2 regions of the Shewanella scandinavica genome follow, and region 2 is predicted to be linked to the other one. Evidence: riboswitches for the same ligand, from Rfam matches in the RefSeq annotation. Region 2 holds a riboswitch; the other holds the start of a gene.

Region 1 (7,340 bases), on a different contig from region 2:
CACTGGATGATCGATAAGCTCGTCATAGCTTGTGGCACTAAATTGGCCGAAGGCAAAGTCGTCACCACTGATGCGGGTCATGCTGGTAGCGACGCGCCAATCACTTAATGTGGTCTCAGAGGGCGGTAACATAGTGACAGTGTGGGTTTGTTGTTCAAAACCGTGGGCGGATAAAAACACGCTACTGCCGTTAAAGAAGCTGTGGGTCGTGTCCAAATGCGCGGTACGCACCGACAGATCCCAAGCATACACTTGATAAGTCAGAATAATTTCGCTGCTATTACTGTCAACCGACCAAGTTTGCTTATCTAGTTGGGTGAGCTTAAGCGTTTGGCCTTGTGCATCTTGTGCCTTGAGTTCAATGATATTTTTAGCAAAGTCGCGCACCATATAACTGCCAGGCAGCCAAGCGGGTAGGCTAAAGACCTGCACAGGCTTGGGCTGGGATAATGTCATAGTGACTGCGAATAAATGGGCTTTCGGATCGACGGGGATTATCTGGTAATGGATCATATTTATCCTGCAAAACCTGAGTGTTTTAATGGTGGCCATGCTGCCAAAAATGCCTGCAACTGGCAAATGAAAAGCAAAATATCTACAGACACAAAGCATTGAATTGTCAATATACCCAAGCAACCTGAAGATACGAGTTCAGAGCGCCTAGGGTGCTTCAATTCAAGGCGCATCAATGACAGAATGTCGGCCACCTTTTGAATTGATGCAACACGGGAGTGGAGTGCCCTAGACGCTCCGTCCCGGCGGCTGATGTTAACCACGGGGTAACGCACTTTATGCTTTGTTGGTTATTTTTAACTTAGCCCACTAGGTCCGCAAATAACCGCAATCGCCATGGATGGCGTGAATGCCACTAATGCAGGAGCAATTAATGGCCTTGCCTAAAGTGCGTTAAACTCCAGCTGAATCATGCATCTTCAAGTTGTTTGGGTATATACTATGCCAACTAACCCAAGGAGGACGCCCCATGGCCGAAGAAACGATTTTCAGCAAAATTATTCGTCGCGAAATTCCCGCGGATATTCTGTATCAAGATGAACTAGTGACTGCCTTTAGAGATATTTCCCCTAAGGCGCCTACGCACTTCTTGATTGTGCCAAATCATTTAATCCCAACGGCAAACGATATGAAAGCCTCTGATGAGCCTGTGCTTGGCCGTATGATGACGGTTGCAGCTAAATTAGCGGCGGAAGCGGGGATTGCTAAAGATGGCTACCGACTGATCATGAACTGCAATCAACACGGTGGACAAGAAGTCTATCACATTCATTTCCACCTTGTGGGCGGGGAGCCTCTGGGGCCCATGTTGAGCCAAGGCAAATGAAGGTAAATTCGGATTTTTTCCCGCTGACCCAAATGGCGCAGCGGTTTGTGGATCAACTCGCCCAGTGTCGCCGTCTTGGTTTAACCGTATTGGAGGCGAGTGAGCACCATGTGTTGATTGAGTTGCCCTACAGCACTGAATTAATTGGTTATCCCGATACGGGCGTTATCCACGGCGGAGTCATTACCACTTTAATGGATACCGCCTGTGGCAGTGCAGTGGTCAGTGCAATTTTCCATAAATTCAAATTGTTAGAAATCTCACCCACGCTTGATTTGCGGGTGGATTATATGAAGCCCGCTCAGCCCCATAAGCCTGTGTTTGGGTTTGCGGAATGCTACAAGTTGTCTTCCAACATTGCCTTTACCCGCGCGATTGCTTATCAAGACAGCATAGATGATCCTATTGCCCATGCTGTTGGTTCCTTTATGCGGATCAGCCCAGAAATGGTGGGTGATGCCTTTAGAAAAGCGCTGATGGGTGAAGCCGTGCCTGAGATAGGAGACACTGATGAGCGCAAATAATTCGGAACTTGGCACAGCCAGTGCCACTCAACATGCCCAAGTAAAAGCGCCTATCGATGTGCAAGGCATTGTTAAGCGCGCGACTGAGCTTAACGATTTCGGTCATTTACTTGAGCACGTTCCCTATGCCAAATTTATTGGGATGAAGGTTGAGCGTTTTGGTGATGAACTGATTTTTAAACTGCCTGCTAAGGACGACAATATCGGTAATCCTGTGTTGCCAGCGATTCATGGCGGCGTCATTGCAGGTTTTATGGAGATGTCGGCGATAGTGCAGTTAATGGTCTTTATGCAAACAGCCAAAGTGCCTAAAGTGGTTGATTTTTCCATCGACTATTTACGTGCGGGTCTGCATAAAGATAGCTTTGCTGAATGTCGTATTACCCGTCAGGGGCGACGAGTGGCCAACGTGAATATCGATTGTTGGCAAACCAATCGTAAGCAGCTCATCGCTACGGCACGGGCGCACTTTCTGATTGATTAACTCGTTTTATTGAGCAGATGTTTGAGTGATGATTAAGTCTGTCTTGTTAAGCATAAGTTCAGCACAGTTCGATTAGCTTGTCGTTTAATGGGAAATGATGCGCGCTGGCCGCGCATTTTGTCGCGTGACTGGGAGAAAGAGATGAAACAAATTTATACCGGACTATTATTGGCCGCGGCGCTGACCTTAGGTGCTTGTGCCTCACATACTGCAGGTATTTCAGTGAGTTCGCTCGGTGAAACCCGCGTCGATAATTCCAGCTTTGCCCGAGATATTGGAGTTGAAAGTGTGGATGCACGCCGAGTTGGCGATTTAGTGCAGGGCTCTGCGCTGATTGTTAGCAAATCATCAACTGACATGCGTGTGCAGTATAAATTCACTTGGTACGACGCCAGCGGCTACACCATAGAAGATGAAGCGACAAGCTGGAAATCAGTCAAGTTGCATGGCAAGCAACAATTGCAAGTCGCCGCCGTGGCGCCCAATGCCCAAGCGGTTAAATTTGATGTGTACGTGCGCGAAACCTTTTCGAACTAAGCCTGAGTTTGCCTTTGTTTAGTTTATAAATTATTTTTTGATATAAAGTGATTGTTATATTGGCTTACTTCTCTCTGGGGTAAGCCATTTTTATCCGTATTGATTAATTTTTCAACAACCTTTTCTCATTTTTTATCTTTATTAATTCAGCCTTATCATGTTGAAATATGCGATTAATTACTCATTGTTGAGTAAAAAAACTTACTGCAGGGCTAGAACCGGACTTTAGTCCTAAATACATTTAGTGATTGAGCACTACTATCAGCATATTACCACATGAGGATAGAAAGATGACTGCTCATATTAATGCTCAACCTACTGATTTTGCTGAAACTGTTATTATGCCGGGTGATCCACTACGTGCTAAATATATCGCTGAAACCTATCTCACCGATGCCGTAGAAGTCACGAATGTTCGCAATATGCTTGGTTACACGGGCTTTTACCAAGGACAACGCATTTCCGTTATGGGGCATGGTATGGGTATTTCATCTATGGTGCTCTATGGCCATGAGCTGATTAATTATTTTGGCGTGAAACGCATTATTCGTATTGGCAGTTTAGGTGCAACACAAAAACATGTACAAATGCGAGATGTTATTTTAGCCCAAGCCGCAGGTACGGATTCACCTACTAACGCTAAGCGTAGTAGCGGCTACCAAATGGCAACTTCTGCGACCTTTTCTTTATTGCATAAAGCCTATACAACAGCGAATGAGAAAGGTATTAGTGTAAAAGTTGGCAATATCTTTAGTGGTGATCTTTATTACGATCCCGATGAAGATATGATCCCCGCACTTGAGCGTTTTGGGGTATTAGGTATTGATATGGAAGTGGCGGGGCTTTATGGATTGTCACACCAACAAGGTATCGAATCATTAGCCATTTTAACGGTATCGGATCATTGTTTAACCGGTGAAGAAACAACGGCCGAAGAACGCCAACTCTCTTTTAATAATATGATCGAGCTCGCGTTAGAAACCGCCCTCAATTAGGTTTAAAGCCATCCTTTGAACCCTTAGCATTTCACTTATGGAATGACATAATGAATAATAAAATTACTTTAACAGCCATCAGTTTTCTCGCCAATTTTATTATGGCGGGCTTTGCGACCCAATTTGGGATGTTGATTGAACCCATAGCTGAGAAATTTGCTGCTAATGTTAACGAAGTTGCATCAATCTTTTCATTGCTCAATGGTGGTGCACTCGCGGGGACGATTGCAGCATTTTTCTTTATTGAAAAAATGGGTATCAAAAGAATGACCTTGATAAGTTACAGTCTGGTTGCTCTTTCTGCTCTGGCTTTACATCTAACCAATTCCCTGCAAGTTGTGATGGTGGCAATGACCTTGATTGGTTTTTGTGGCGGTATCGGTCTATGTATTGCTGGTACGATTGTGGTGTCTGTGTGGCAAGAGAAATTACAAAGCACAATGTTAGTAGTGCAGGATGCGACTTTTAATATTGCAGGTGTTATTTTTCCATTGATAACAACTTATGCATTAACAAGCTCACTATCATGGAGTTATAGCTATTTAGCTGTAGGTTTGGTCGCGTTAGGTACCGTCATTATTACATTATTCACTAATTTTTCTATATGTGAGCAGTATTCTTCAACAGAAGATAAGCAACAATCTGAGTGGAATTTTGGAATTATTAGCGGGGGTATTGGATTATTTTTAGGGATGCTCGCATTATATACATTTTTAACTTGGGCACCTTTATTTGTAAAACAAAAATTTGATATTCCGTTTGAAGAGGCGGGTAATATTATTACCCAGTATTGGTCCGCTGCGCTAATTGGTGCCCTAATTTCGACTGTGATTGTGACTCGTGTAAAAATTCACCATTTCTTAGTTGGTATTATTGCTTTAGCTATGGTGCTCACCTCTGCCATTGTCAGTACCAATAATCTTAATTGGATAGCTTATTTAACCTATGGTTACGGTTTTGTGTGTGCCGCGCTTTATAATGCATTTATTGCTTATGGCGTGTCTTTTGTAAAAAAAGCCAGCAGCAAAAATGTGTCATATATTCTTATTAGCGGAAGTGCAGGGGCGATGTTTAGCCCAGCCATCAGTTCTTTCTTTGAACGTATTATCGGATTACAAACAGTGATGTATGTGATTCCTTTGCTTTACGCAGCGATATTTATGTTATTGATCGTTTCAAGTCGGATGAAATCGGCTATGGAACAACACTCGCCATCGGTAAGTTAATTTACCTGTGCATCCATCCCACACTCGGTTGTTAAATTAAGTCGAGTGTGGGTTATGCTGAAAGCGATTATATGCCTGCTTCAACAAATTTCTTGAGTGCGTTGAGATCACAAATCCGAATGCCATCTTTTTTCCGCTCAATTAAGCCTCGTTCCTCAAGATTTTGTAGTGCCCGACGGTAGACTCGGTCGGTAGTACCAAATCGTTCAGCCTCTAAATAGCGTTTACTAAAGCCATCTACGGGCAAGTCATTTAAGTATTCATGGTAAATATCAAATGCCACGTTATAACTGATGGGATAGAGCAGTCGCCGAGTAAAAATATCCACTGTGTCTTGGTAGTCAATCGCAATTGCACTAGCGAAAAATAGCGCGAGTTGAGGGTGTTGACCGAGGTAATGTTGCAGTTTTTCAGCGCTAATCAACGTGATTTCTAAGGGTTCACTGGCAATAATGTCTAGTTGACAGTGGTACTGGGTGAAGAACTCCATTTCGCCAAACAGCTGTGAATCACAATCAATAGTACCTAATTGAAAACACCGACCATTTCTCGCGGTATGGCCGAGTGATACGCGACCTTGCTTCACCAATACAAGTGATGCCATCGCTTCCCCCTGCGTCATGAGGTGAGCGCCTTTTTTGAGCATTTTTATTTCGCTGATACAGCTAAGTACAACCGCTTCAATAAGTGGATAGTCTTGCTCCCATCGCTGGCTATAACGTCCTTTCGATAAAGGTTTTAGCTGCATCGACTATGATCCTCTTACTGTTTTCGAAATTGCGACCTTCTATAGCATTATCATGATAGGCAGTCAAATGGACGAAAGGATTTAGGCGGCTACTAAAGATATTTTCATCATACGAACTGAAGGGCCGTGGTTTTCGCGACATTTAATTGAATCGCAGAGATAAGAGTGCCCACTTTTTATTTCCGTCATGTATACTAGGCGCCGCCAAGGGGTGTTTGCAGCGAATGAATTTACGTTGATTACTGCAAACTGAGATGTCAGCTGACGAACCCTTAGAACCTGATCCGGCTAATACCGGCGTAGGAATGGGCCAATTAACAGCACACTTCTGAATCGCTTATTCGTTGCCGGATCTCAAACATTATATTTGAGGTCCTATGTCAAACCGTAAAACGTCAAACCGTCATTCCCCGTTTTTAACCCGAGCGCCACTGGCATTAGCCATTGCTGCCGCGCTGAGCACTGCTGCATTTGCACAAACCGACGCTATCGATAAACCCGATCCCAGCACTGAGATGGAAGTCATGGTAGTGACGGCGGATTTTCGCAGTTCAAGCTTAGAAAAAATGCCTTCAAGTATTACCGTTATCGACAGTCAAAAAATTCAAGATGAAAGCGCGCAGCATTTCGAGGATGTGCTTAATTCTATTGCTAACTTTAACTGGTCAGGTGGAAGTTCGCGGCCAAAATATTTTCAAATTCGCGGTGTAGGTGAGCAAGAGCAATACCAAGGTGCGCCTAATTCTTCTGTGGGTTACATCATTGATGATATCGATTTATCCGGTATTGGCATGGTGTCGAGCATGTACGATCTACAGCAAGTCGAAGTGCTGCGTGGACCACAGGGCACACGTTATGGCGCCAATGCTTTAGCGGGACTGATTTATCTGAAAAGTAACGATCCCACCGATGTGTTTGAACATGGCGGCGAAGTCTCGTTAGGCGATGATGATTTACGCACGTTTAGCGGTTTCAGTTCAGGCCCATTAACGGATTCTGGCAAGCTGCTTTATCGCGTGTCACTGCAGCAACATCAACAAAATGGCTACCACGACAACCTCTATTTAGGCCGTGACGATACCAATGGCCGCGATGAGTTCAGCGGTCGCGCTAAGCTGCGCTGGTATGCGACTGACGATTTGCAGTTTGATTTAACTGTGCTGCACGCCGATTTTGATAATGGTTATGATGTGTGGAGTTTAACCAATTCACCGACCCAGACGACATCGGATCAACCGGGTGTCGATAGCCAGCGCACCACAGGCGCGGGTTTTAAAGCGACCTATTCTGGTGCCGAAACCTTTGAGCTAACCTCGTTAACGTCCTTTGCGAATACCGATCACCATTACAGTTACGATGGCGATTGGTCGAACCCAGAGTATTGGGCTTCTAAGCAATGCAGTGATGACGATGGCAATCTGGCGCCGTGCCAATATGATTATTTTTGGGATAAAACTGGCCAACGTAAAACCGTGTCGCAAGAGTTT
Region 2 (7,340 bases):
ACACCCGCTTGGCGTAACGGCGTGAGTAAATCATCAAGCCCCATTTTAAAATCAATTCTTTTCATCGCAACTGTCACTAACTGCGATTTTGAAGCCGTTATCGCCTCTAGCATCACTTGGCTATTGCTGAATTTTCCCGTTCCGGTAAATAACCGTGATTCAAACTCCACATCGGCAATCGTTAACATACTAGCCTCCCGCTACAGCTGAAAAAAGTTCTAATTTATCTTCATGTTGGCAGAGAATCGATTGCCAGCGATTACGCGGAACCACCTCTGCATTCAACACGATAGCGACCGAATCGAGGGCTATATCTTGCGCGAGGATCACAGCCGCGAGTGAAGTCGGTTCCGTTAATGGCTGCGGGACATTATTTATGTGAATTAAAATCATATCAAACCTCCATACTTTATAGTTTGCTGGGCTTATCGGATGATGAACGAATCTCTTTTGGACCACATACGTCACAATGGGGATCCCGCGTTAATGTCGCCGCTGTCCATGAAAGTGATTTAGCGTCGAAGCGCCAAAAACGCCCAAACAAGGCACTTTTAGGTTCATCACAACTATCCATACTCAGCAAGAGTTGCATGGCCACCAAAGATTGCATTGACGCCATCACGCCTACGCTCGGCCCGAGTACGCCTTGGGTACTGCAGCTCTGCGACACTCTCGTCTGCGCGGGGAAAATACAGTGATAACAACCACCAGAGGGGAACTGCATTTGGTCGACCGCGAACAATTGGCCGCTAAATGCTGCGATTGATGCGCTGACTAGGGGTAAAGCCGCTTCGATACAGCGGCGATTAATGGCTTGGCGAGTCGCAAAGTTATCTGTGCAGTCAAGCACTAGCACTTTTTTACCCCGTTGTTTTGCCTCTAGAATATCAGCCAAGTGATGAGCCGCAGTTTCTGTATTAAATGCCGTTTCATAGGCAGTAACAGTGCAATGCGGTGCTATGCCATTGAGCTTTTGCTTGGCAACTCGCGCCTTATTGAGTCCAATATCGGCATCGTTGAATAACAATTGTCTTGGCAGATTTGATACTTCAACCTTATCCATATCGATTAAGGTCAAGCGACCAATACCTGCACAGGCCAGATATTGCGCCGCCAATTGCCCTAAGCCGCCAAGACCGATAATTGCGACACTGGCGTCGACCAATTGCAATTGCCCAGCCTCACCGACTTCAGGCAATAAGACTTGCCGAGAATAACGGATGAAATCGGCATCACTGAGTGTATGGCCGCAGTGTTCATTGTCGCTGTGTATATGACCGCAAAGAACTTCTGCGTGAGCAAGCGGTTGGTTTTTACTCATGCTTTGCATCCAACTCATGCTTTACAGCCAGTTCTTCAGACAAGCTACATTGCTCCCAAGCTTGGCTCAACTCTGCAAAGGCGGCTAACGGATTCTTAGCTTTCGTTATTGCGCGCACCACAGCAATATTGCCCACCCCCGTGGTTTTCACCTTTGCCAGATTATCTAAATCAATACCGCCAATGGCGACCAAGGGATAATGGTCTTGGAGTAACGCTACATAGTGTTTAAGTTTTGCAAGCCCTTGGGGCGCCGAAGGCATTTGCTTCGTCGTGGTTGGAAATATATGCCCAAGCGCTATGTAGGATGGCGAGTATTGGTGCGCCAATAACAGCTCGAAATAACTGTGGCTGGATATACCAAGCGCGAGCCCCGCGGCTTGAATGGCCGCTAAGTCGGTAACGGCGAGATCTTCTTGGCCTAAATGTACCCCAAAGGCATGGTATTTCATCGCTAACTGCCAGTGATCATTGATAAAAAGCTGCGCATTAAAATGCTTGCCTAAGGCAATGGCCGTTTGAATTTGTGCTTCTAATTCGGAGCCAATTAACTCAGGTTCGCCTGACTCACATCTACTCAGCGCAGACTTACCTAAATTAAATTCGGCTGGCGCTGCAGTAGTTAATTCGCTGATGTCGGTTTTTATCCGTAACTGCAGGGTTTTAACGCCCGCAGCTAACAAACTTTCCAGCATGATTAAGTCACTCACCACAGGGTAAACACCAAGATCGGCATCGAGCACTTTAAAACCGTGGGATAAAATATTTTGAGGTGACGTGTAGGCTATTCTTACCTGATCTGTTGCGGATAAAACTGTTGCAACTAAATCACTTCTAACATCAAGATGTTGATTGAGGTGATGACTAATAAAATTGCCATCACACAGATTTATCTTGGCATAGCGGGACAAATCATTAGGCCAACCCGTTCGGGCCAACGGCCCTGGACCTTGCCCTAAGCCAACCGCCGCGCTTAAGCCTTGACTCACATAGGCTTTGGCAACAACCACCGCATCTTGCAATACAAAACCTTGCGCTAACACGGCGGCAATGGCCGATGACAAAGTGCAGCCGCTACCATGATTATGACGGGTATTAACCCGCTGGCTGGCTAACCAGAAGCGCCCATTTTGATGCAGCTCAGAACTCGCGCGCACTTGACGACAAACTAGATAATCCTCGGCAAGCTCAAGATCCCAGCCATTACTCTTGTAAGCGGTATCAAGAGTGTTAGCGTGAGTTTGAGCATGAGTATCAGCAAGAATGTCAGTGCTGCCAAAGCTTACATCGCCCCCTTTGGCGAGCACACTGCAATCAAGACTCTGAGATAAAGCCAGTGCAGCAGCAGCGAATTGCGCTTTCGTTGAAACATCACTGTGAGTTAATCGCCCAAGTTCAAGCACATTGGGCGTGATAAGTTCGATTAAACCTTTGAAAGGCCTAAAATCTAAGGCTGATTTAGCCGCACTTTTTATATCCTGACAGTTATCGACTGCTAATGCATCGCCACAACTGGCGACCATCACAGGATCAACAATCACAGGCACAGATGGATAGTGGATTTTAAAACTCGCGATCCAATCTGCCAGCAATGCCACTTGAGTTTGATCTGCCAGTAAGCCGATTTTAATTGCTTTGGGTGGTAAGTCGGAAAGTAAAGTCGTCAGCTGAGCCATTAACATCGCCGCTGATACGGGCTCGACTAAAGTGACCGCCACAGAACTTTGCGCCGTCACTGTGGTGACCACACTGCAACCGTGACAGCCCAAATCTTGAATTGTCGCTAAGTCCGCCTGAATACCGGCACCACCGCCACTGTCTGAACCGGCTATGGTCCAGACAAACGCGGGATGCTCGGTATTCATGGGCGCATTATCCCCATGAATACCCAACATAATTAGGCTTCCTCAGCTTCGGCGACAAGCTTGTCTTTCACGTGATAGATCTCGGCGCCCGAAGCAGCAAATTGTGCCGATTTTAGCGCCATTACCGCTGCCAACTCCTGCGGCGTCTTGACTGTGACTTGCATGGCTTGGTCAGCAGCTTCAACTTGATCCGCCTTCGCTTGTGCCGCCTCTAAGCCAGCGGCATAGGCGCGCACATCTTGGGTGATTTTCATCGAACAAAATTTAGGGCCGCACATAGAGCAAAAATGCGCGACTTTAGCGGATTCCTGCGGTAAAGATTCATCGTGATAAGCACGTGCGGTTTCAGGATCGAGTCCTAAGTTATATTGATCTTCCCAGCGGAATTCAAACCGCGCCTTTGCCAGCGCATTATCACGAATTTGCGCACTCGGATGACCTTTCGCCACATCGGCGGCGTGGGCGGCAATCTTATAAGCAATCAAACCTTGCTTAACATCTTGTTTATTCGGTAATCCTAAGTGTTCTTTTGGCGTGACATAACACAACATAGCGCAGCCGTACCAAGCGATCATGGCCGCGCCTATGCCGGAGGTGAAATGATCATACCCAGGTGCGATATCGGTGATTTGCGGGCCAAGCGTGTAAAACGGCGCTTCATCGCAGTGAGCTAACTGCTTGTCCATGTTCTCTTTAATGAGTTGCATCGGGATATGTCCCGGCCCTTCGATAATGGTTTGTACGTCGTATTCCCATGCGATTTTGACTAGCTCACCTAAGGTTTCAAGCTCTGCAAACTGGGCGGCATCATTGGCGTCAGCAATTGAGCCTGGACGCATACCATCACCTAAAGACAGGGATACATCGTAGGCGACGCAAAGCTCACAGATCTCACGAAAATGGCTGTAGAGGAAGTTTTCCTTATGGTGGCTCAGGCACCATTTGGCCATGATTGAACCGCCGCGGGAAACTATCCCAGTGACGCGTTTAGCCGTCATCGGCACGTAGCGAAGCAGCACACCAGCATGAATGGTAAAGTAATCAACACCTTGCTCAGCTTGTTCAATCAAGGTATCGCGGAACACTTCCCAGGTTAAATCCTCTGCCACGCCGTTCACTTTCTCCAGCGCTTGATAAATCGGCACTGTGCCAATGGGCACTGGCGAGTTACGGATGATCCACTCGCGGGTCTCGTGAATATAACGACCCGTGGATAAATCCATGACCGTATCTGCACCCCAACGGGTTGACCAGACGAGCTTTTCCACTTCTTCCTCGATGGATGACGTCACCGCAGAATTACCAATATTGGCATTCACTTTCACCAAAAAGTTACGCCCTATGATCATAGGTTCGGCTTCGGGATGGTTAATATTCAGCGGAATAATCGCGCGGCCACGGGCGACTTCAGAGCGGACAAATTCGGCGGTAATCGGCTCGCCGACTAAGGCACCAAAAGCTTCACCCTTGGCTTTACGATTAAGAATTTCATCCTGTACCTGCGCAAGTGCCATGTTCTCGCGGATCGCCACATATTCCATTTCGGGCGTGATAATCCCTTGACGGGCATAGTGTAATTGACTGACTCGTTTACCCTGCAGCGCTCTGCGTGGGCGGACAATTGCACTCGAACCTGCCTCAAAACGCAGATGGTCTAAACCGTCGTCGGCGAGTCTTTGTTGGGTAAAATCTGAGGTCGCGCAGGGTAATTGCTCTGTGTCGTTGCGGGCTAGGATCCAGTTTTGTCTTAATTTACCAAGGCCTAGACGCACATTGATATCGGCCTCAGGATCGGAATAAGGTCCAGCGCAATCATACACGCGTATTGGCGGATTTTTTTCCATGATAGGCGCATCATCTGTACCGCCGACAAGGGTGTCAGTCTGCAGGATTTGCCGCATGCCAACGCGAATATCGGCACTTGAACCTTCGAGGTAAATCTTTTGTGAATTAGGATGTTGCAGCGGCGCTAACGTATCGATAAAGGCTTGGGCCTGCGCGCGGGTTTCGCGGCGACTCGGCGCCTTAGGCACGATTGATTGACTAGACTCAGCCGATTTATTAGGCACTGTCGATTTATTAGGGATTGTCGATTCTGACGCTGTGATTTCTATCGCATTGGCAGCTACAGCTGGGTTTTGGTTTGAACTGGACATAAGCAATCTCACGTTAAAAAATGGAGTTGCTTGTCTGGAGAATTGAGTTGTTGATAGCTGGGCATGGCAATCAATTTTTGTGACCAACACTGGCTTCAAAAATTGAGTTACCCTGCTCAATAACAATTAAATCTAAACATTAAGGCTTAAAACACTGCTGAGTTAACAGGTGTTCAAGCCGTCTATTTTGGCGATTTAATATGTGTTATTACGCTTGTTTCCTTCGCAGGTTTTAACCTGATCAGGTTCAACGGATCCCGAATAAACGGTCTCAGCCAAGAGGCACTCCGACAAGATGAGTGCGCAGTATAGACAGAAGCGGCAGCAACAAACAAGGAAAAAAGTAATTAAAAGCCTTAAATACCAATCCAAAATAAAGATTCATAATTCATTGTTTTTAATTAATTAAATAAAATTAAACTAAAAAAGTTATAATTAGCATGAAAATAGATCATAAAAGAAAGTCACTATTTATGGGGTTTGAGCATCATTTTATTTAATCGAGATTGAATGGCATCATCAATAGCTTGATTGATTTTTTTGCCACTGCAGTCAAATGGGAAGCCTAAATTTTCTGCGTAAGGATTGACTTGAGTCCCCAATTGTACCACGCGATAACAAGTATCCCCTTTACGCACAATACGATTTGGATCTAAGGGTAAATCTAGACTCGTTGTGCCACCGAAATCATCGGCGTTAGGGACAAATAACACTTCCATCTCAGGGCTCATTTCACTCATATTCGATTTCCGGGTGAATTTATCGGCCTGTTCAATGACGAGAGCATCGAGCGCTTGCTCGCGCTGACGTTCAAAATATTGCTGGGTGAATAAACTCATGCTTGAGCTTGTCGCTATTGTGCTCTCACCTTCTGCTGCAGGCGAACTCTGAGCGCCAAGCTGCGTCTTAATTTCTGTGGCATCAAACATATTTGTTGGCTTTTTTGCCGTCGCTTCCGCGGGCTGTACTTCACTTGGGGCACTTGATTGAGATTGGCTCGATTGAGTGATGTCAGGTTTAACCGTATCTGGCTTCACTTTTCCCTGATCTACTTTTTCAGGCACGACCTTTTCAAATATTGGCATAGGCTTAACTTGAGTTGTAGGCGTGGGAACAGTTGTAGGCGTAACAGAACTTGTCATCTCAGTCTTATCCTCGGCCTTGCTCTCTGTTTCTAGCGCAGCGCTTTCAGCCTTCTCTACCGCGGGAGCATAAATAAAATAAGCTTTGAGCGCCGTCACTTTAGGGCCCCGGCTTTCTGTTTCCGTTAATCCAAAGAGATTTAACTGTGGGCGCCACAAAATGCAGATAAGTAAGAATAAACACGAATGCACTAAGAGCACAAAAAAAAGTAGACTTAATCCTTTGAAATACGGCTGACGAGCACGTAAAACGGATCCCGCCCCCAATGCCTGAGCATAGGTTTGTAACGTACAAGACAGTTCAAATTGGGATTCTAATTTAGACTCAGATGCCAAAGCATCACCCTGATCACTGAGGTGATCATCAAATGCAATAAAAGTCTCGCATTCTGGCGATGTGACCGATGACGATGTGACCGAAATAGGCAAATCACTATCAGCATCATCTCCAATCGCTATTGCTGTAGGAGATACTGTCAATAAAGGCACGGCTTCGGGTTGACGTTGAAAAGGCAAAATCCATCCTTAGGTTTTGTGTAGTCTCAATTGATTTCGATGATGCTAAACGTGGAACCATTGCACTCTAATTCAATATCAATCCAATATCGGGTTGCTGAATATTGAAAGCAAATTATCCAATGATTGTATTTACTTGCGAGTGCTCAACGCTGATTAGAGGAGGCAAACAGGGTAAAGTTCAACGCGAAAGCAACACGTTACAAGCGCAGTGCTAACGCCAATGCTTAATTAGACACTTGTCGGTTTAGGCAAATAAGGCTGTGAATTGGGATCACAATCGCGCTAAATTGAAGGGCAAATGCTTGTTAACTCTTACGTCTTTAAGCGGATAACATCAT

What was found. Region 2 has a riboswitch for thiamine pyrophosphate ahead of thiC (phosphomethylpyrimidine synthase ThiC). Riboswitches for the same ligand answer to the same signal wherever they lie in the genome.
Region 1: another riboswitch for thiamine pyrophosphate. It lies ahead of Q4Q50_RS06985 (TonB-dependent receptor); the one in region 2 lies ahead of thiC (phosphomethylpyrimidine synthase ThiC).

Annotation. Positions count from the first base shown of each region.
Region 1 covers NZ_JAUOES010000006.1:160,388-167,727, reverse strand. The annotation lists gene Q4Q50_RS07025 (M61 family metallopeptidase) at 1-513, opposite strand, end outside; gene hinT (purine nucleoside phosphoramidase) at 983-1,339, shown strand; gene Q4Q50_RS07015 (PaaI family thioesterase) at 1,336-1,863, shown strand; gene Q4Q50_RS07010 (PaaI family thioesterase) at 1,850-2,347, shown strand; gene Q4Q50_RS07005 (YcfL family putative periplasmic lipoprotein) at 2,489-2,884, shown strand; gene deoD (purine-nucleoside phosphorylase) at 3,175-3,879, shown strand; gene tsgA (MFS transporter TsgA) at 3,930-5,105, shown strand; gene Q4Q50_RS06990 (Crp/Fnr family transcriptional regulator) at 5,173-5,853, opposite strand; TPP riboswitch at 6,051-6,176, shown strand; gene Q4Q50_RS06985 (TonB-dependent receptor) at 6,231-7,340, shown strand, end outside.
Region 2 covers NZ_JAUOES010000010.1:82,281-89,620, reverse strand. The annotation lists gene Q4Q50_RS10910 (thiazole synthase) at 1-188, opposite strand, end outside; gene thiS (sulfur carrier protein ThiS) at 190-393, opposite strand; gene Q4Q50_RS10900 (HesA/MoeB/ThiF family protein) at 410-1,321, opposite strand; gene Q4Q50_RS10895 (bifunctional hydroxymethylpyrimidine kinase/phosphomethylpyrimidine kinase) at 1,314-3,215, opposite strand; gene thiC (phosphomethylpyrimidine synthase ThiC) at 3,218-5,341, opposite strand; TPP riboswitch at 5,543-5,641, opposite strand; gene Q4Q50_RS10885 (hypothetical protein) at 5,809-6,999, opposite strand.